One region of the Micromonospora sp. CNZ286 genome, then DNA from elsewhere that is predicted to be linked to it. Evidence: riboswitches for the same ligand, from Rfam matches in the RefSeq annotation. Region 1 holds a riboswitch; each other region holds the start of a gene.

Region 1 (6,632 bases):
GTTGAGTGCCCGGACGGCCTGGGCCGTGACCAGTTCGGGGTCGCCCGGGCCGAGGCCGACCAGGGTGAGGCGCCGTGTCACGCCTGATCCTCCAGGTCTCCCTCGACCTCGAGGTACACGCGGGCCATCTCCGCCATGACCTCGGCGTCCGGTTCGGCCCACAGTCCACGGTCGGCGGCCTCGTTCAGCCGTTCCACGATGCCGCGCAGTGCCCAGGGGTTCGCGCGGCGCATGAACTGCTGGTTCGTCTCGTCGAGGACGTATTCGCGGGCCAGCGACTCGTACATCCAGTCGTGGACGACACCGGCGGTGGCGTCGAAGCCGTAGAGGTAGTCCACGGTGGCGGCGAGCTCGAACGCTCCCTTGTAGCCGTGGCGCTGCATCGCCGCGATCCAGCGCGGGTTGACCACCCGCGAGCGGAAGACGCGGTTGGTCTCTTCCTGCAGGCTGCGGGTGCGTACGGCGTCCGGCGTGGTGGAGTCACCGACGTACGCCCTGGGTTCGGCGCCGGTCAGCGCGCGGACCGTGGCGATCATGCCGCCGTGGTATTGGAAGTAGTCGTCGGAGTCGGCGATGTCGTGCTCGCGGGAGTCGATGTTCTTCGCGGCGACGGCGATGCGCCGGTAGTTGGTTCGCATGTCGTCGGTTGCCGCGGTTCCGTCGAGGCCGCGGCCGTAGGCGAAGCCGCCCCAGGCGGTGTAGACGGCGGCCAGGTCGGCGTCGTCGCGCCAGGTGCCGGACTCGACGACCTGGAGGATGCCGGCGCCGTACGATCCGGGCTTCGAACCGAAGATCCGCGTGGTGGCCCGCCGCTGGTCGCCGTGCTCGGCGAGGTCGTGGCGGGTGTGTGCCCGCACGTAGTTGCGCTCATCGGGTTCGTCGAGCCCGGCGACGAGCTGCACGGCGTCGTCGAGGAGTTCGATGACGTGTGGGAAGGCGTCGCGGAAGAATCCCGAGATGCGCACGGTAACGTCGATGCGGGGCCGGCCGAGTTCGTCGAGGCCGATCACCTCCAGGCCGTTGACCCGGCGTGAGGCCGTGTCCCAGGTGGGGCGTACGCCCAGCAGCGCCAGCACCTCGGCGATGTCATCGCCGGAGGTGCGCATCGCGGAGGTGCCCCACACGGAGAGGCCGACCGATCGGGGATGCTCGCCGGTTTCGGCGAGGTGCCGGGCGACGAGGGACTCGGCCATCGCCTGTCCCGTTTCCCAGGCCAGACGGGACGGAACGGCCCGCGGGTCGACGGTGTAGAAGTTACGGCCGGTCGGCAGGACGTTGACCAGTCCGCGCAGCGGGGAGCCGGAGGGCCCGGCCGGGACGAAACCGCCGTCGAGCGCGTGCAGGACGTTGGTCAGTTCGTCGGTGGTGGCGGCCAGTCGCGGCACGACCTGCTCGGCGGCGAAGCGCAGGACGTCGCGTACCACCGGGTCGTCGTGCAGCGCGTCGATCGCGTCAGCCTGCCAGCTGGCCTTCTCCATCGCCTCGATCAGGGCACGGGCCTGCGCTTCCACGGCGTCGACGTCGGCCGCCGGGGCGTCCTCGGCAAGACCCAGCGCGGCGCGCAGGCCGGGCAGTGCCCGGTTCTGTCCGCCCCAGACCTGTGTCGCGCGGAGCACGGCGAGCACCAGGTTGACGCGTGCCTGTCCGGTCGGCGCCTGGCCGAGCACGTGCAATCCGTCGCGGATCTGTACGTCCTTGATCTCGCACAGCCAGCCGTCGACGTGCAGCAGGAAGTCGTCGAACTCCTCGTCGCCGGGCCGTTCGTCCAGGCCGAGGTCGCGATGCATTTGTGCGGACTGCATCAGCGTCCAGATCTGCTGGCGGACCGCGGGCAGCTTTGCCGGGTCCATCACGGCGATGTTGGCGTGCTCGTCGAGCAGTTGCTCCAGCTTGGCGATGTCGCCGTAGCTTTCGGCGCGTGCCATCGGCGGCACCAGGTGGTCGACGATGGTGGCGTGCGCGCGGCGCTTGGCTTGGGCACCCTCGCCAGGATCGTTGACCAGGAACGGATAGATCAACGGCATGCTGCCGATTGCCGCGTCCGTGGCGCAGGCGGCTGAGAGCGCGGCGTTCTTCCCCGGCAGCCACTCCATCGAGCCGTGTTTGCCGAGGTGCACCACCGCGTCGGCGCCGAAGCCGTGTTCGAGCCAGCGGTACGCGGCCAGGTAGTGGTGCGACGGAGGCATGGCCGGGTCGTGGTAGATCGCGACCGGGTTCTCGCCGAAGCCACGCGGGGGCTGGATGAGGATGACGACGTTACCGGCGCGCAGGGTGGCCAGCACGATGTCGCCGTCGTCGTCGACGAAAAGCGAGCCGGGAGCCTCGCCCCAGGTCTCGGCCATGGCGTCGCGCAGCGCGGCGGGCAATCCGGCAGTCCAGCGCCGGTAGTCGTCCCGGCTGATACGCACGTGCGACTCGCTGAGCTGAGCCTGCGTGAGCCACTCCTCGTCCTGCCCACCGGCGGCGATCAAAGCGTGGATGAGCGCGTTGCCGGCCGTCGTGTCGGCATCCTCTCCCTCGACCGGGAGCAGCGGGTCGAGCCCGGGAATTGCGCCGGGTGCGCCGAGGTCGTAGCCGGCATCTCGCATCGCGCGCAGCAATCGGATCGCCGACACGGGCGTATCGAGGCCGACGGCGTTGCCGATGCGGCTGTGCTTGGTCGGGTAGGCCGACAGGACGAGGGCCACCTTGCGCTCGGCGGGCGGGACATACCGCAGTCGGGCGTGGTTGACGGCGATGCCCGCGACGCGGGTGCATCGCTCAGGGTCGGTCACGTAGCGGGGCAGGCCGTCGGCGTCGACCTCCTTGAATGAGAACGGGACGGTGATGAGGCGGCCGTCGAACTCGGGGATGGCGATCTGGGTCGCGGAGTCGAGCGGGGTGACGCCTTCGTCGGACGCCTCCCACTCGGCTCTGCCGGACGTGAGCGCCAGAGCCTGCAGCACGGGGATGTCGAGGGCGCGCAGCCGTTCGACGTCCCAGGACTCGTCGTCGCCGCCGGCGCTCGCGGTGGCGGGCCGGGCGCCGCCGGCGGCCAGGACCGTGACGACGATCGCGTCCAGGGTGGCGAGTTCGGCGTACAACTCCTCGGGCGCCGCCCGCAGTGACGAGACGTAGATCGGTACGCCGGCGGCCACGCCGGTGGTGTCGATGGCATCGGCGAGTTCGTGGGCGAACGCGTTGTTGCCGCTCACCTCGTGGGCCCGGTAGTACAGGACTCCGACGCGGGGCCGGGCGTCCGGGGCCGGCTGCCGGCTGACTCCCCACTCGGGCAGCACGGCCGGCGGTTCGAAGCCTTCGCCGGTCAGCAGCACGGTGTCGGACAGGAAGGCGTGCAGTTGGCGCAGGTTCTCCGCGCCGCCCTCGGCGAGGTAGCGGTGCGCCTCGGCGCAGACGCCGATCGGGACGGTCGACAGCCCCATCAACGCGGCGTTCGGCGTCCGTTCCCCACCGAGCACGACCAGGGGACGGCCGGTGCCGCGGATCAGCGCGGCGAGGTCGCGTACGTCCTCGGGCGAGCCGAGCACCCGCAGAACGACCACGTCGGCCTCGGTGGTCAGGGTGTCGCGGCGCTCGCCGGTGAGCCGGGCAGGGTTGGCCCAGGACCAGTCCGCGTTGCTGGCCCGCGCCGAGAGCAGGTCGGTGTCCGAGGTGGACAGCAGGGCGATGCGTGTCATGTTTCTCCTTCGGTGACACGGGAGCCGAGGCGCAGGTCGCCGACCGGACGGCCGGCGCGTAGGTGCTCGCCGACGAGGCGTGCCGCGTCGCCGGGTCGCACCGGCCCGTACCAGGTGCCGTCGGGGTGCACGACGGCGACTGGTCCGTGGTTGCACGGGAACAGGCAGCCGGTCTGGGCCATGAGGACGTCGGCGTCGGTGAGCTGCTGCTCGACGAGCGCGCCCACGATCGCGCGATAGGTCTCGTCCGCGCCGCGGGCACTGCAGCGCGGGCCGCGGCACAGCAGTAGATGATGGCGGTACGGCGGCAGGGTGTCCCAGGCCGGTGAGGTGAGTGGCGCCTCGTGCCCGGTGATCGCGCGCTCGCCGAACCGGATGACCGGCGGGTCGATCTGCTGACGGTGCCAGTGGCCGGCCACGCGTCCCACCCACGAACGGGCGAAAGTCAGGTCGTCGGTGCTCACCGGTTCCAGGCGAACCTCCCGGGCGCCCTCGGCGTGCAGCAGGTCGAGCACATGGGTCAGCGTCGGCTCGCCGGCTTGCAGGAAGGCCAGTCGGGCGCCGGCTGCCTCGGCCTGCCCGCGTAGCACCGGCGACGCGGCGTCCGTCAGTGCGGTCGCGACGTGAACGAGGACGCTCACGGGGTCAGGAGCCGGTGATCCGGTGCGATCGGGACACGGGGTCTTCTTTCGTCCGGGGCCTGTGCGCGAGGCCTGGATGGGCACGTGTCGCAGACGGATCTGCGGCCAGCAGGTCTTCGGACTCGGGATCAACCGGACGGGGCGCCTTCCCAGACCGTGGGTCCAGTGGCGTCGTGCCCCGCCCGTCACCCTCACCGCTGCGCGTCAGTCCCGGATTCGCACCGGGTTCCCTGGCTCATGGCTGAGTTTGACTGGCATCACGACGGTAGCACCGACAGCCGGTGTCGCCGGGGACGGGCTCTGGCACCATGTCGCCGTGACCGAGAGGACCCGCCGCGACCTGTGTCCCGGCCTGCTGCGCCCATGGATCGCCGACGACGGCGCGCTCGTGCGGGTGCGCGTCCCCGGCGGGATCGTGCCGACTGCGGCGCTGTGCGCACTCGTGGAGGTGGCCCGTGCGCACGGCGACGGCGCGGTCCACCTGACCAGCCGCGCCAACCTGCAGGTGCGCGGTCTCGAGCACGACGGTGGGCGGCTGCCCGAGACCGTCGTCGCCGACGTCATCGCGACCGGGCTCGTACCGTCCACGTCGCACGAGCTGGTCCGCAACATCCTCGCCTCACCGCTGACCGGACGCAGTGGCGGCCGGGCCGATCTACACCCGGTCGTCGCCGGACTCGACGCACGGCTGCGCGCCGAGCCCCGGCTCACCGCGCTGACCGGACGGTTCCTGTTCGTGCTTGACGACGGCCGCGGTGATCTGGTCAGCCGTGACTTGGACCTGGGGTTGGTGGCGCTCGACTCGGACACCGCGCAGCTACGCGCCGGAACCTCGGCGTGGGGGCCAGTCATCCGGCTGGACGAGGCCGCCGCGGCGCTGACCGGGCTCGCCGTACGCTTCGCCGGGCTCGCGGGTGACCGGCCGGACTCACCCTGGCACGTCGACGAGCTGCCCGGCGCCGGCGCCGCGCTGCTGGGCACCGTACTCGACCGTGCCGAGCGGACCCGGGTGAGCACACCTCCACCCGCGCTGGGCAGGATCGTTCAGGATGACGGCCGCGTCACCGCGCACCTCGCGGCTTCCGGCGGCCGAGTGGACGCTCCCCTGCTGGAGGAGATCCGCGCGCTCGGCGCCGGCGAGATCGTCGTCACCCCGTACCGCACCCTGCTCGTCCCCGATCTGGAGAACGCATGAGTCTCACCACACCGGCACGCCGCTACGACTACGTCACCGACGGCGCGGCGATCTACGACGCCTCGTTCGCCACCATCCGTGCCGAGGCCGATCTTTCGGGTGTGCCGGCCGACGCCGAGAAGGTCGCGGTGCGGATGATCCACGCATGCGGCCAGACCGACCTCACCCGCAACCTGGTGATCCACCCCGGCCTGGTGGCCGCCGCCCGCGGGGCGCTGGAGGCGGGGGCGCCGATCCTGACCGACGCGCACATGGTCGCCGCCGGCGTTACCCGCGCCCGCCTGCCCCGTGACAACGAGGTCCGCTGCTTTCTGCACGAACCCGAGGTCCCGGCGCTTGCCCACCGGTGGGCAACGACCCGGTCGGCGGCGGCGGTGTCGCTGTGGACCGACCACCTCGCCGGCGCGGTCGTCGCCTTCGGCAACGCCCCCACGGCCCTGTTCCACCTGCTGGAGATGCTGCGCGACGGCGCGCCACGACCAGCTGCGATCATCGGTACGCCGGTGGGATTCATCGGCGCCGCCGAGTCCAAGCAGGCGCTCATCGACCTCGCCACCGACGCCCCCGGCCTCGACGTGCCCTATCTCGTGGTGACCGGGCGCCGGGGCGGCTCGGCGATGGCCGCCTCCGCGCTCAACGCCCTCGCCCGGGAGGCGGAGTGACCGGGCGGCTGTCCGGCGTCGGGGTCGGCCCGGGTGATCCCGAACTGATCACGCTCAAAGCCGCCCGGCTGATCGGCGCGGCCCAGGTCATCGCCTACCACCAGGGTGTCGGCAAACAGTCCAACGCGCGCCGCATCGCTGCCGGGCTGTTCCCGGACGACGTGATCGAGGAGGCGCTGGTCTATCCGGTGACGACCCAGAGCACCGAGCACCCGGGCGGGTACGCCGGGGCGATGGCCGACTTCTACGCCGAAGCCGCCGAGCGGCTGCGGGCCCACCTTCGTGCGGGCCGCGACGTGGTCGTGCTGGCCGAGGGCGACCCGATGCTCTACGGCTCGTTCATGTACCTGCACGACCGGCTCGCCGGCGAGTTCGACACGCAGGTCGTCGCCGGTGTGCCCGCCTTCGCCGCCGCCACCGCCACCACCGCCCTGCCGCTGGTCCGGCAGACCGACGT
Region 2 (6,632 bases), 150 kb from region 1:
CGGGGTTGTAGCCGGTCGCCCCCGACGTGCTGTAGGACCAGGAGCCGCCGCTGGACGCATGCCAGTACGACCAGTACGCCGTGGCCGGCGGGGTGTTGACGCACGGCTCGGTCGCGGCGGTGGGCTTGCCGTTGATCCGGCAGACGAAGGCCAGGCCCCAGCGGGCGGTGCCGGTGACTGTGAAGCCGGCGGCCTGGAGCGCGGCCAGGCCGGTGGCCGGATCGCCCGGCGCACAGGCGACCTGGACGCCGCCGCCGAGCGCGGCGAAGTCGACGACCACAGTGACTCCCGAGGTGCCGGTGCAGGCGGCGGCGTGCGCCGCCCGGGGCGCGGGCTCGACTGCGGTCAGCGCGACGCCGGCCACGACGGCGGCCAGCAGGCCGGCCAGCCAGGTGCGGACTGTGGAACGATGACGGAACACGGATCCTCCTGTGATCGGGTGCGCGGCGAAGGGGTTCACGGGCAGGCGAGTGCCGGTGCGCCGGGGTCGGCGCCGGCGGCGGACAGGCGGGCGTACCCGATCCCGGTGAGACCGAGGACGGCCTGGGCGGTCGCCCGGGGTGCGGTGGCCGGATCGAAGCCGCCGCCGTCGAAGTCGACAGCGCCCCGGTCGGCCGGCGCCCCGGCGCAGCCGACCTGGAGTCCGGCGAGGAATGCCCGGGCCCGCGCCCAGGCCGGCAGCCGGTGGCCGTCGCGCAGGGCCTGCGCGGCGAGGCCGGTGCTGTTGGCGTTCGGCGTGCCGCCCGCGTTGGCGAAGCCGCCGTCGGCACGCTGAACGGACACCAGCCAGCGCAGCCCGGCGGCGGCGTCGGCCGGACGGTCCGCGGCGCGCAGCGCCTGTGCCGCGAGCGCGGTGGCGTCCACGTCGGACGTGCAGACCGGTTGCGCGGGCAGCAGCGGGTAGCCGCCGTCCGGGCACCGGGTGCCGGCCAGCCAGGCGGCCGCCGCCGGTGGCGCTCCGCCCGCCGTACGGTCCAGCGCCAGCAGCGCGAAGGATTGGCTGAACGCGTTGCTGTAGTCGCCGTACGCGGACCGGTCGCTGAACCTGCCGGCCGGCGTCTGGAGCGAGCGCAGCCGGGCGATCAGGTCCACCCCGCCGACGTCGGCCGGGTCGCCGCCGCGCACCTGCACGGCGAGGGCGAGCTTGGCGGTCGCACCCGCGTACGCCTCGGAGGCGCCGTCGCCGAGGTAGCCGTCGCGGATGTCCGGCCGGGCGACCCAGGCCAGCGCGTCGGCGCCGTGGTCGTCGGCGACGCCGGTGGCGGCGAAGGCGAACACGGCGTCGAGGGTCAGCCCCTGGTCGGGGTACGCGACACCGTCGAAGACCGCCTCGAAGCGTTCGCCGTCGACGAGTTGCCGGGCGAGCCAGCCGCCGGCGGCCTCCGGGCGGGTGAGGGCGGCGCGCTCGGGGGCGGCGACGGCGGGTGTGGTGAGGGTGAGAGCGGCGAGTACGCCGCAGAGGAGCGCGAGCAGGCGGTGCCGGCTTCGGCGGACGACCATCGGAAGCGCCTTTCCGGCCCGGCGGTCGTCGAAAGCCCGGACGACCGCGGCAACGCCGCGTCGACCGGGACTCCGACCCGTGGGCCACGACGGGTGGGGAGCGGATACACGCGTACGACGGGTATTCGGGCTCGCCGCCGCAGATCTCTCTGGGCGGCCTACCGTTGCGGGCCAGCGCCGGATTTCGACCGGTCTTCCCCCGCACGTACACGCGGTGGTTCAGTTGTCGCGACAGTCTGCTGTGGCCGGAGCACCGATGTCAATGCGCCAGGAACCGGACACGTGCCGTGACGGCCGGCAGGACGCCCGGTGAAGACCGGGCGTCCTCCACCGCGTGGTCACTGTCAGCGGGGCCGGGAGCCGGTCATCGGCGGAACGGCCCGGTGACGCAGTAGGTGATGCCGCCGGAGGACGAGCCGGTCGTGCCGCGTTGCGACGAGAAGTACAGCCGGTCCCCCGCCGGGGTGAACGCCGGCCCGGTGATCTCCGAACCGCTCTGTCCGGTGATCCGCAGGAAGACCGAGATCTTGTCGTCGGGCGTGATCATGCAGATCTCCATGTTCCCGCCGTCCTCCGCGACGTACAGGTCACCGGCAGTGGACCCGGTGATGTTGTCGACCCCGGTCAGCGGAGGGGTGCCCGGACTGACCAGGTTGTCGTCGTAGGCGAGCTCGTACGTGCCGGCGGCCAGGTTGACCTGCCACACGCGGTTGTCGCCCTTCGTGGTGAACCAGACGGTGTCATCCGCGTAGTGACAGCCCTCGCCGCCGTTGAACGTCTTCGCGCCGGACACCTGCTGCCGGGTCGGGGTGGGCGAGCCGTCCGGGTCGGGCACCGTGGCCCAGGTGAACGTGCCGGAGGTCGCCGTACCGGCGCGGAAGACCTGGAGGGTTCCGGCGGAGAGGTCGCCCCAGGTGGTCGGCACGAACCGGTAGAACTTGCCGTCGGTCTCGTCCTCGGTCAGGTAGACGACCCGGCGGACCGGGTCGGCCGCGGCCGCCTCGTGCTTGAACCGGCCCAGCGCGGGACGCGCCACGGCGGTCCCGCCGAGGGGGTACGTCTCGAAGACCCGGCCCAGGGACACCTCCTCGCAGGAGAGCCAGGTGTTCCACGGTGTCTTGCCCCCGGCGCAGTTGTTGTTGGTGCCGGAGAGGATCCGCGACGCCCCGACCACGGTGCCGCTGGAGTCGAAGACGAGGCGTGAGGCACCGCCGCCCGCACCGGCTGACACCTCGGAGTTCGACACGTAGATCCAGCCGGTGCCGTTCGGGAACACGGCGCCACCGTCCGGAGCGTCGTGCCAGGTGTACGACGTCCCCGGCACCGTCCGACGGGATCGTGCGACGATCGAGCTGGTGAAGCCGGCCGGCAACTGGATGCCGTTGGCGTCGGCGGGCTGGAGCCCACCGTAGGGGCCCGCCGCGTTCTGCGCCGGGGCTCCGTACGCCGCCGACCACGCGGTGAACGGCAGCGCGACAGCGCCCGCACCGACGACAGTGGCCCGCAGCATTGCTCGACGATCCATGGAACCTCCTCGGTAGGTTCCCCAGATCTGACCGGGCGGAGCTTACGCACATCGATCTGTTGGATGAACGTCGATGGACGCCTCGGTGCGCGGCGTCGTGTCACCGGCCGTCTCGTCCGTCGCCTGCCGGTGACGGGAGCGACTCGCGGTCGGCCCCCGCCACCGTTCGCATGGCTGGTCAGCCCTTGCGCCACTTCTGGTTGGCCGTGCCCCCGCAGTCCCAGAGCTGGAGCCTCGCGCCGTCGTTGCCGTTCCAGTCCTTGATGTCGACGCACTTGCCGGCCTGGAGGTTGACCAGGTCTCCGGCCGCGTTCAGGGTGAACTGCTGGGCGCCGGTGCCGTTGCAGGTGTAGAGCTGCACCGCCGCCCCGTTCGCGGTGGACCCGGCGTCGATGTCCATGCACTTGTTGTTCTGGCTCTTGAGCGCCGTGCCGCTGAACGTCCACTTCTGCGCGTTGGTGTTGTTGCAGTTCCACATCTGCAACGGCGCGCGGTCGACGAAGTTGGAGCTCGGCACGTCGATGCACTTGTTGTTCCAGTTGCTGACCACTGGCACCCCGGTGGTCGGGGTGCCGCCGCCACCGCCGGTGAACGGGCTGAGGATCAGTCCGGCCGAACGGGGATCGCCGTCGTGCACCAGCGACTCGAATCCGCCGACGTCGTCGAAGGCGAACGCGTACGCCCGGCCGTCGGTCATGTTGGCGTGGATCAGGCGGGCGTACTGGTTGGTGGGGTTGCTGCGGTAGAAGTCGGCGGCGTTCGTGCTGGGCTGGGTGTCGACGGTGCCGAGCGTGCCTCGGTTGAGGGCGGCGCAGAGCGTACGCGAGATCGGGCCGACCACCTGGTCGTTCGGCGCGGGCAGGTCGCCGTCGCAGCCCCAGACGCTGGCCGAGGAGGGCCGGTTGAAGGAGGCGACGACCTGGCCGCTGCCGTTGGTGAAGGTCATGGTGTTGCCCGAGGTGCGGCCGTAGTACCGGATGGCCGGCTGGTCGGCGAAGGGCGCCACGGTCAGGGTCTTCGTGGTGTACGCGTTCCACGCGGACGCGATGTACGAGTCCAGGTACGTGGTGCTGAGCAGGCCGGCCCCGGCCGCCTTGCCCGGAGCCAGGACGCGCAGGACGGTCCCGTCGGAGCGGGTGTGGACGGTGCCGGCCCAGCCCGGCTGCGCCCGGATCCCGTCGATGACCGCGTTGCGTCCGTTGGCCACCACGTCGCCGGTGCGCTTGGTGACGCCGTTGGCGCCGGTCACGGTGACCGCGTGCGGGATCGCGAACATGTCGACCTGGGAGCTGTTGAGCCACAGCCCGGAGTCGTTGTAGGTGAACTCGCTCCAGTCGAAGAGGATGTCGCGGTTCGCGTCACCGGCCGCCCAGGGCGCGGGCTGCACCAGTCCGTCCGGGGTGAGGAAGAACTTGAGCTTCTGCCCGAGGGAGAAGTAGGCCCGGCCGGAGAAGCCGCGGGGGAACTGGATCGTGGTGCTGCCGCCGTTGCCGGGGCCCGGTATGGAGACGTCCGGCGCGGGCGACGGCGGGAGCTGCCCGCCGGTCCACGGTACGAAGGTGCCGCCGGAGGTGACGTAGCCGAGTCGGCCGGAGGACAGCTGGACGCCGATGACGTAGAGGTGGACCGGGTCGCTGCGGCCGGTGGTGTTGGTGACGGTGACCGGCAGCAACGCCGGTCCGACCGCCTGGGCGGGCGTGGCGACGACGGCGCCGGTGAGCCCGGCGAGCAGGGCGGACGCGGCGGCGAGCAGCCTTCTTCGGAGACGCATGGGGACACCTCGCGGGAGACGGGGGGACGGGAGAGCGCTCTCTCAGAGGGTCCAATTGTTAATATTGTTTGTCAATAGGTGGCTGCCTATGGACCAGGGTCACGGCGAAGGTCACCGGTTGATTAAGATCCACTATGGAACAGTCGACTGTGGATTGGGTAGGTAGGTACATGAAACGCATGCTTTCGGCGCTGACGGCGCTGGTGACCGTCGCGGCGGGCCTGACTGTCGGCGCCCCCGCCGCCCAGGCGGCCGGCTCCTGCTCGGGGACCATCACCTACAGCCAGGTGCAGTCGTCCGGGCTCGGTGAACTGGTGATCTACTACAACAGCAGCAACGGGGGCACCAACAGCGCCTGCTTCTACCACCGCGGCGCGGCGTACGGGAGGTCGGCGCCCACCTTCGTGCAGATCTACCGCTGCGCGGAGCGGTCGGGCGAGGGCGCGCACTGCACCCGGTCGGGCGGCGCGGACACCAATTCCGGTGACTTCAGCTATTACGCCGGCCCGGTCGCCGTCACCGGTACGGCGAACTACTGCGTCGAGGCGGTCGGCTACATCGGATGGGCCGGTGAGCGCCACCAGATCTACAGCCGCCGCCAGGGCTGCTGAACCCGCTCCCCTCCCCCGGACCGGGACCGGCGCACGATGAGCGCCGGCTCCCCGGCCGGGCCGGGTCAGACGGCCAGCGCCCGGCGGCACCTGGTGAGTTCCGCGCGCAGATCCCGGCGCAGGGCCCGGTCCAGGCCGGGCTGGGCGAGCGCCTGGGCGAAGTCGCGGGCCGCCTCGTCCCACCGGCCCAGCCGGGCCAGGGCCGTACCCCGGTTGTAGCGCGGCACGGGGGCCTCCGACAGCGCCACCGCCCGGTCCAGGTCGGCGAGCGCGGCGGCCACGTCGCCGCGCTCGAACCGGGTGGCCGCCCGGTTCGTCCACGCCTCCACCAGTTCGGGGTCCCCGTTCAGGGCCCGGGTGAGCAGTTCGTCGGCCTCGGCGGGCCGGCCGCGCTCGGCGAGGACCAGGCCCAGGGTGCACAGCAGCGCGGGCTCCTGCGGAGCGCCGGCCAGCCCGGCCCGCGCACCCGCCTCGGCGGCATCCAGCGCGCCGCGCTCCACGTGCAGGTTGACCAGGGCGATCCGGGCGTCGAGGTGCCCCGGTTCGATGGCGAGCACCCGCTCCAGGTCGGCGCGAGCCCGCTCGGGGCGGCCCCGCTCCTGCTGGAGCACGGCCCGGTTGTAGTACGCCTCGGGCAGATGCGGTCCCAGCCGGATGGCGGCGTCGTAGTCCCTGATCGCGGCTCGGGTCCGGCCCGCCGCCCGGTGGAGGGCGGCGCGGTCCACGTAGTACTCGCAGTTGTCGGGGTCGTGGGCGATCACGGTGTCCAGATCGGCCAGCGCCCGCGCCGGGTCGCCCAGCGCGAGGTGAACCTGCGCCCGGTTGTGGCGCAGCCGGGCCAGGTCCTGCGGGCGTTCGCCGGGGCCGAGCGCGGCCGTCAGCCGGGTCAGCCCGTCGTCGACGAGCCGCAGCGCGCGGTCGGGCCGGCCGGCCCGGCTGTCCAGCAGCGCCAGGCCCTGCTCGTAGAAGACCGTCGACAGCAGCCGCCGGCGTGGGTCGGCCAGTTCGGCGGCGAGGCGCAGCGCCACCTCCAGCCAGTGCCGGGCCAGCGCCGGGTCCTGGTCGGCCGCCGGCAGGTGCCGGGCGTGCAGCATGGCGGTGGCGTACGCCGCCGACATAGTGATCTTCGGGTCGTCGGTGACGGCCCGCGCCTCGTCGTAGAGGTCGAGCGCCTCGGCGGCCCGGTTCAGGGCCGCCAGGGCGGTGGCCAGGCCGGTGGTGAACG
Region 3 (6,632 bases), 1.6 Mb from region 1:
GCGCGCCCTGCTCGTCATGGTCGAGCTGCGCCGTACCGGGGTGGCGCCGCTGCGGCTGCTCCGGTTCCTCGACGACGCGCACCGCCGGTCGGTGCTGCGTACGGTGGGGCCGGTCTACCAGTTCCGGCACGCCCGTCTGCAGGACCGCCTGGCGACCACCGCCGGTGCTACGGTGGACCGGAGTGATCCAGTGGCGATCAGGCAGGCAGGGAGACCAGACATGGCGGGTGACGACGACATCTCCGGGTGAGACCGGACATGTGACCGACCGCAGGCGAGCGCCGTGGTCGTTCCGTCGTACCCCGAGACCGTGTCCCCCGCCGGGCGGCTGAGGTCCGCCCGCCCTCATCTTGAGGTCGTCTTCCTGATGTCCGATTCCTTCGTCGTCTGCTCGAACCTGACCTTCTCCTGGCCGGACGACACCCCGGTCTTCCAGAACCTCTCCTTCACCCTCGGCGGCGGCCGGACCGGACTGGTCGCGCCGAACGGCGCCGGCAAGAGCACGCTGCTCAAGCTGATCGCCGGCGAGTACCGCCCGGCCGCCGGGTCGGTGACCGTCGACGGCGTGCTGGGCTACCTACCGCAGAGCCTGCCGCTGGCCGCCGACCTCACCGTGGCCGAGGTTCTGGAGATCGCCCCGCTGATCGCGGCGCTGCACGCCATCGAGGCCGGCGACGCCGACGAGAGGCACTTCACCACCATCGGCGCCGATTGGGACATCGAGGAACGCACGCGCGCGCAACTCGACCGGCTCGGCCTCGGCGACCTCGCCTTCGACAGGCGCCTGGGCACGCTCAGCGGTGGGCAGGTGGTCTCCCTCGGCCTGGCGGCGCAACTGCTCAAGCAGCCCGACGTGCTGCTGCTGGACGAGCCGACGAACAACCTCGACCTGGGCGCCCGGCACCGGCTCTACGACGTGCTGGAACAGTGGCACGGCTGCCTGCTGCTGGTCAGTCACGACCGGGCGCTGCTGGACCGGATGGACCGCATCGCCGAACTCGACCGCGGTGAGATGCGCTTCCACGGCGGCGACTTCACCTCGTACGAGGCGGCCGTGCGGGCCGCGCAGGAGGTGGCGGAGAAGAACGTCCGCAGCGCCGAACAGGACCTCAAGCGGGAGAAGCGGGAGTTGCAGGAGGCCCGCGAACGGGCGGCCCGGCGAGCCGGCAACGCCGCCCGGAACCTGAAGAACGCGGGTCTGGCGAGGATCGTCGCCGGCGGCTTGAAGCGGGACGCGCAGGTGGCGGCGGGCAAGGCGAACGAGATGCACTCCGGGCGGGTCGACGACGCCCGGGCACGGCTCGACGAGGCCGAGCGGGCGCTGCGCAACGAGAAGACGATCACGGTGGAGCTGCCCGCCACCACCGTCCCGGCCGGACGCACGCTGCTGACCGCCGAACGGGTCCGGGTCCGGCACGGTGAGCGGTCGCTGTTCGCCGCCGACGGTGTCGACCTGACGATCCGCGGTCCGGAGCGGATCGCCCTGCTCGGCGACAACGGCGCGGGCAAGTCGACGCTGCTGCGCCTGATCGACGGCGATCTGGAGCCGGAGAGCGGCCGGATCACCCGCGCGGACGGCCGGATCGCGTACCTGTCGCAGCGGCTGGACCTGCTGGACCTGGACCGTACCGTGGCGGAGAACCTGGCCGCGTTCGCGCCGCAGGCCCCTGACGCGCAGCGGATGAACCTGCTCGCCCGCTTCCTGTTCCGCGGCCCGCGCGCGCATCTTCCGGTCGGGGTGCTCTCCGGCGGGGAGCGGCTGCGCGCCACGCTCGCGTGCGTGCTGGGCGCCGAACCGGCCCCGCAGCTCCTGCTGCTCGACGAGCCGACGAACAACCTCGACCTGGTCAGCGTCGGGCAGTTGGAGAGCGCGCTGCACGCCTACCGGGGCGCGCTGCTGGTGGTCAGCCACGACGAGCGGTTCCTCGCCGCGATCGACGTGGGCCGCTGGCTGCGCCTGGCGGACGGGCGCCTGGTGGAGACCGGTCCCCCGGACGCCGGCTGAGCGGCCCGGTCAGACCGCCGGCAGGCGGACCACGAACCGGCACCCGCCGGTCACGTTGTGCGCGTGCACCCGCCCGCCGTGCGCCTCGACCAGTCCGCGCACGATCGCCAGGCCCAGCCCGCCGCCGGCCGGTGCCGCCTCGTCGGCGCCGGCCGGTGCGGGGGTACGGGCCCGGGTGCCCCGGAACGCCACGTCGAACACCCGGGGCAGGTCCGCCTCCGGAATGCCGCCGCAGGTGTCGGAGACGGCGAGCCACGCGTCGGCGTCGTCCCGTCCGGCGTCGATGCGGACAGTGCCGTCCGGTGGCGTGTACCGCACCGAGTTGACCAGCAGGTTCGTCACGACGCGGGCGAGTTCGGCCTCGGCGGCCCGGACGGTCGGCCAGCCGGTCTCCGGGGCGAGCACCCGGACCCGCCGGTCGGCGGCCAGCGGCGCGGTGGCGGCGATCGCGTCGGAGACCACGTCGCCGAGCGGCACCGGGGACAGCGCGGGCCGCAGCGCTCCGGCGGTGATCCGGGACAGCTCGAACAGATCGTCGACCAGGCGCGTCATCCGGTCCGTCTCGACCCGGATCCGGCGGTGGTACTCGGCCACCGCCGCCGGCTCGTCGACCACCCGGTCCTCCAGTGCCTCCGCCATCGCCCGCAGCCCGGCCAGCGGCGTACGCAGGTCGTGGGAGACCCACGCGACCAGCTCGCGGCGGCCGGCCTCCAGCTGCCGTTCCCGCTGCCGGGCCTGGTCGGCCCAGACCGCCGCCTGGGCGAGGCGGCGGGCGAACGCCACCCCGACGGCCAGGCTGAGCGCCGCGGACGCGGCGACCGTGACGAGGACGACCTGGAGGTCGTGCGCGGACAGGAACATGGCCTGGGCGACGGCGGTGACGCCCGCCGTCACCGAGGCGATGGTGACCGCGAGCAGCACCGCGATGTGCGCGAGGATCGACCGGTGGCGCACCAGCCGCAGCGCGCCGACGCCGATCGCGCCGACCGCAGCGCCGGCGAGCAGGGCGTAGAGCCCGATGACCATCAGTTCGTTCACCGGGACGCCGCCGACGGCTCGTACCGGTAACCGACGCCCCACACGGTGACGATGCGGCGCGGCTGCGCCGGGTGGTCCTCGATCTTCTCCCGCAGCCGCCGGACGTGGACGGTGACTGTGGACTGGTCGCCGAACCGCCAGCCCCACACGCGGTCCAGCAGCTCGGCCCGCGACCAGGCGCGTCCCGGGTTCGCCAGCAGAAACGCGAGCAGGTCGAACTCCCGTACGGTCAGCGACAGCGGCTGCCCGCCGCGCTCGGCGACGCGCCGGTCGGTGTCCGCGGTGAGGTCGCCGTCGCGCAGCACCCCTGTCGGTCCCCGGTCCTGCGGGGCCGCGCGCCGCAGCACCGACCGGATGCGCAGCACGAGTTCACGGGGCGAGAACGGCTTGGTCACGTAGTCGTCCGCGCCGACCTCCAGCCCGGCGACCCGGTCGGCCTCGTCCCCGAGCGCGGTGAGCATGACGACGGGCAGGCCGGGCAGCCGGCGCCGCAGCCGCCGGCACACCTCGATGCCGTCGAGACCCGGCATCATCAGGTCGAGGACCACCAGGTCGGGCGGCTCCTCCTCGGCCGCGGCGAGCGCGTCCGGCCCGTCGAAGGACAGCCGGACCCGGCAGCCGTCCTGTTCGAGGTAGCGCCGGACGACGTCGCTCACCGTCCGGTCGTCGTCGACGACGAGCACGTAGCGCCCCATGGGCCAGACGCTACCCATCGGCGTCCCGGTGCGGCGGCCCGCGGTCGACCCGTAAGCGGACGGAAAGATCTTTCCGCCGGCTACGCGCCTACCGTCGGAGCATGGGCAGAAGACGTGTGGTGTTGTCGGTGCTGGCCGTGGTGGCCGTCACCGGCCTCGGGGTGAGCCTGTACCTGTTCCAGCCGTGGCGGCTGGTGACCGACCGCGAGGTACGCGAGACGCTGCCCACTGTGGCGGAGCCCTCACCGGCGCCGGCCGGCACGACCGGCTCGTCGCCGACCGGTGCGGCGCCCGCCGACGTGGTGCTCGCCGCCGGTGACTTCGTCACCCACGAGCACGACACGTCCGGCCGGGCGCAGCTCGTCCGTCTCGCCGACGGCCGCCGTCAGCTGCTCCTGCGCGGACTGGACACCTCCGACGGGCCGGACCTGCGGGTGTGGCTCACCGACCGGAAGGTGCTGCCCGGCCGGGCCGGCTGGCAGGTGTTCGACGACGGCCGCTGGATCGAGCTGGGCCGGCTCAAGGGCAACATCGGCGACCAGGCGTACGACATCCCGGCGTCAGTGGACCTGGACGGTCTGCGCAGCGTGTCGATCTGGTGCAAGCGGTTCGCGGTGTCGTTCGGCGCGGCGCCGCTTGCCGCTGTGACGGGATCGGCGCCGGCCTGACGCCTGTGCCGCCGGCCTCGGACGCTGGGCTACGCTGCGGGGAGCGCTGGTTCACCCGGTCGGCGACGGCCGGGTGTCGTAAGAGGGAACCCGGTGGGAATCCGGGACTGCCCCGCAGCGGTGAGTGGGAACGACAGCCGTCAACAGCACTGGGCCACCGGCCTGGGAAGCGACGGCCAGTAGGCGACCTCGTGTCACGCCCGCGAGTCCGAAGACCCGCCCGCGTCGCGCGTACCACCGGTGCGCGCCGCCGTCGACCTCGCGGGTGGGTCGGGCGGGTGACACGTCGTACGCAGGGCCGTCGGCGTGTCCTCGACGTGCACACCCCGGCCGGTCGGCGGTCCGCTTCTGCGAGGACGGAACCGCACAGTGCCCGACACCATCACGCTCACCGGCCGACCACCGTCGGCCTCGCACCTGACCCTGTCGCAGATCATGGACCAGCACCACACCAACCTGATGGGCACGGTCCACGGCGGGCGCATCCTCAACCTGATCGACTCGGTCGCCGGTGTGGTCGCCGCCCGCCACTCCGACGGCCCGGCCGTCACCGCCGCCATCGACGAGACCGCGTTCCTTCGGGCGGTACGCGTCGGGGACGTGGTCCACGTGGACGCCCGGATCACCTGGGCCGGCCGCAGCTCGATGGAGGTGGCGGTGAAGGTCAGCGCGGACCGGTGGGACCGCGCGGTGCCGCCGGTGGACGTGGCGACCGCGCACCTGGTGATGGTGGCGGTGGACGACGACGGGCAGCCCCGGCCGGTGCCGCCGCTGCACGCCGAGACCGACGGCGACCGGCGGCGCTACCGGGAGGCGCAGATCCGGCGCGAACACCGGCTGGCGCTGCGCCGGGCGCTGCTCGACGGCGCCGGGGAGGGCTGACCGGTGCTCGGACTGTCGGCGGCCACGCTCGCGGGTTACCTGGCCGCCATCGTGGTGCTCATGCTCACCCCGGGGCCGGACATGATGTTCGTGCTCGCCAACGCCACCCGGTACGGCCCACGGGCGGGCGCGGTGGCCGCGCTCGGGGTCGCCGCCGGGGAGGCGGTGCACGTCGCCGCCGTGGTGGCCGGGCTCGCCACGCTGATCGCCGCGTCCCCGGTGCTGTTCACCGCGATCCGGTGGGCCGGTGCGGCGTACCTCATCGTGCTGGGCCTGCGGGCGCTGCGCGGCACGGGCCGGCCCGGCGCCCCGGCGGACCGGCCGGACGGCGGTGCCGGGCGGGCGTTCCGGCGCGGGCTGCTGACGAACCTGCTCAACCCGAAGATGATCCTGTTCAGTGTGGCGTTCCTGCCGCAGTTCGTCCGGCCCGAGGCGGGCCCGGTGGCGGCGCAGCTGGTGCTGCTCGGCGTGCTGTTCGTCGCGGTGCAGCTCGCCGTGGACCTGGCGCTCGGGGTGGGCGCCGGGCGGTTCGCCAGGCGGTGGGGCGACAGCCGCTGGTCACGGCGCGTCGACCGGCTCTGCGCTGTCGCCTTCGTCGCGCTCGGCGTCCGGCTGGCCGCCGGCTGAGGCGTACCGGGGCGAGTGGCGGAGCGCGGTGGGGCGTCGGCAATGCCCGGGCCGGTTGATCGACTCCATCACGCCGAAGTGGCGGCATCAGAAGTGCTCCGACCCCGCCACCTCGGCGAACTGGCGATGATCATGAGGCCGGTCCCGGTTCGGCTCCGCCGGCGTCCCGGACGCGGGCGGCCGCTCGCGGTCCAGGTGCAGGCGCAGCAGCACCCAGCCCAGCGACACGGCGCCGATGAACACGTACGCGGGCTGGGTGCCGAACGTGTCCCAGCAGGTGTGCAGCGTGACGGCGGCGGCGAAGGTGAGCAGGAACGCCGCCAGCTTCCGGCCGCCGGGCGCGGCGGCGAACGTGAACAGCGCGGCGGCGGTCAGCCCGGTCCAGGCCAGGTGCGCGGCGGGCGCGGTGAGACCGCGTACCAGCAGCGTCCGCTCGACCGCGCCGAGGTTGCCCTCCGACCCGACGAACGCGGCGAACGCGTAGCCCATGGTCTCCAGCGCGGCGAACCCGGTGCCGGAGGCCACGCCGATCACCAGGCCCTGCGCCGGGGACGGGTGCCGCCGCCACAGCAGCAGGATGCCGGCCGGCACGATCAGTTTGGCGGTCTCCTCGGCCAGGCCGACGAGCGCCATCGGCAGGACGCCGAGGCGGTGCAGGGTGCCGTACTCCAGCCAGCCGGCGGCGACCACGCCGACCACGCCGCCGAGGAGCGCGGC

The links. Region 1 has a riboswitch for cobalamin ahead of FHX31_RS09915 ((2Fe-2S) ferredoxin domain-containing protein). Riboswitches for the same ligand answer to the same signal wherever they lie in the genome.
Region 2: it holds a riboswitch for cobalamin, as region 1 does, so the genes downstream of both, FHX31_RS10565 (peptidase) here and FHX31_RS09915 ((2Fe-2S) ferredoxin domain-containing protein) in region 1, are expected to answer to the same signal.
Region 3: it holds a riboswitch for cobalamin, as region 1 does, so the genes downstream of both, FHX31_RS17050 (acyl-CoA thioesterase) here and FHX31_RS09915 ((2Fe-2S) ferredoxin domain-containing protein) in region 1, are expected to answer to the same signal.

The regions. Positions count from the first base shown of each region.
Region 1 covers NZ_JACHIZ010000001.1:2,132,819-2,139,450, reverse strand. The annotation lists gene cobF (precorrin-6A synthase (deacetylating)) at 1-81, opposite strand, end outside; gene cobN (cobaltochelatase subunit CobN) at 78-3,677, opposite strand; gene FHX31_RS09915 ((2Fe-2S) ferredoxin domain-containing protein) at 3,674-4,318, opposite strand; cobalamin riboswitch at 4,409-4,589, opposite strand; gene FHX31_RS09910 (sulfite reductase subunit beta) at 4,635-5,513, shown strand; gene FHX31_RS09905 (precorrin-8X methylmutase) at 5,510-6,175, shown strand; gene FHX31_RS09900 (precorrin-2 C(20)-methyltransferase) at 6,172-6,632, shown strand, end outside.
Region 2 covers NZ_JACHIZ010000001.1:2,280,494-2,287,125, reverse strand. The annotation lists gene FHX31_RS10570 (hypothetical protein) at 1-421, opposite strand, end outside; gene FHX31_RS10565 (peptidase) at 457-1,500, opposite strand; cobalamin riboswitch at 1,600-1,735, opposite strand; gene FHX31_RS10560 (alkaline phosphatase PhoX) at 1,865-3,025, opposite strand; gene FHX31_RS10555 (beta-1,3-glucanase family protein) at 3,204-4,796, opposite strand; gene FHX31_RS10550 (hypothetical protein) at 4,967-5,407, shown strand; gene FHX31_RS10545 (tetratricopeptide repeat protein) at 5,473-6,632, opposite strand, start outside.
Region 3 covers NZ_JACHIZ010000001.1:3,745,363-3,751,994, forward strand. The annotation lists gene FHX31_RS17025 (hypothetical protein) at 1-250, shown strand, start outside; gene FHX31_RS17030 (ABC-F family ATP-binding cassette domain-containing protein) at 368-2,005, shown strand; gene FHX31_RS17035 (sensor histidine kinase) at 2,015-3,031, opposite strand; gene FHX31_RS17040 (response regulator transcription factor) at 3,040-3,738, opposite strand; gene FHX31_RS17045 (DM13 domain-containing protein) at 3,840-4,406, shown strand; cobalamin riboswitch at 4,437-4,644, shown strand; gene FHX31_RS17050 (acyl-CoA thioesterase) at 4,776-5,288, shown strand; gene FHX31_RS17055 (LysE family translocator) at 5,292-5,915, shown strand; gene FHX31_RS17060 (PrsW family glutamic-type intramembrane protease) at 6,003-6,632, opposite strand, start outside.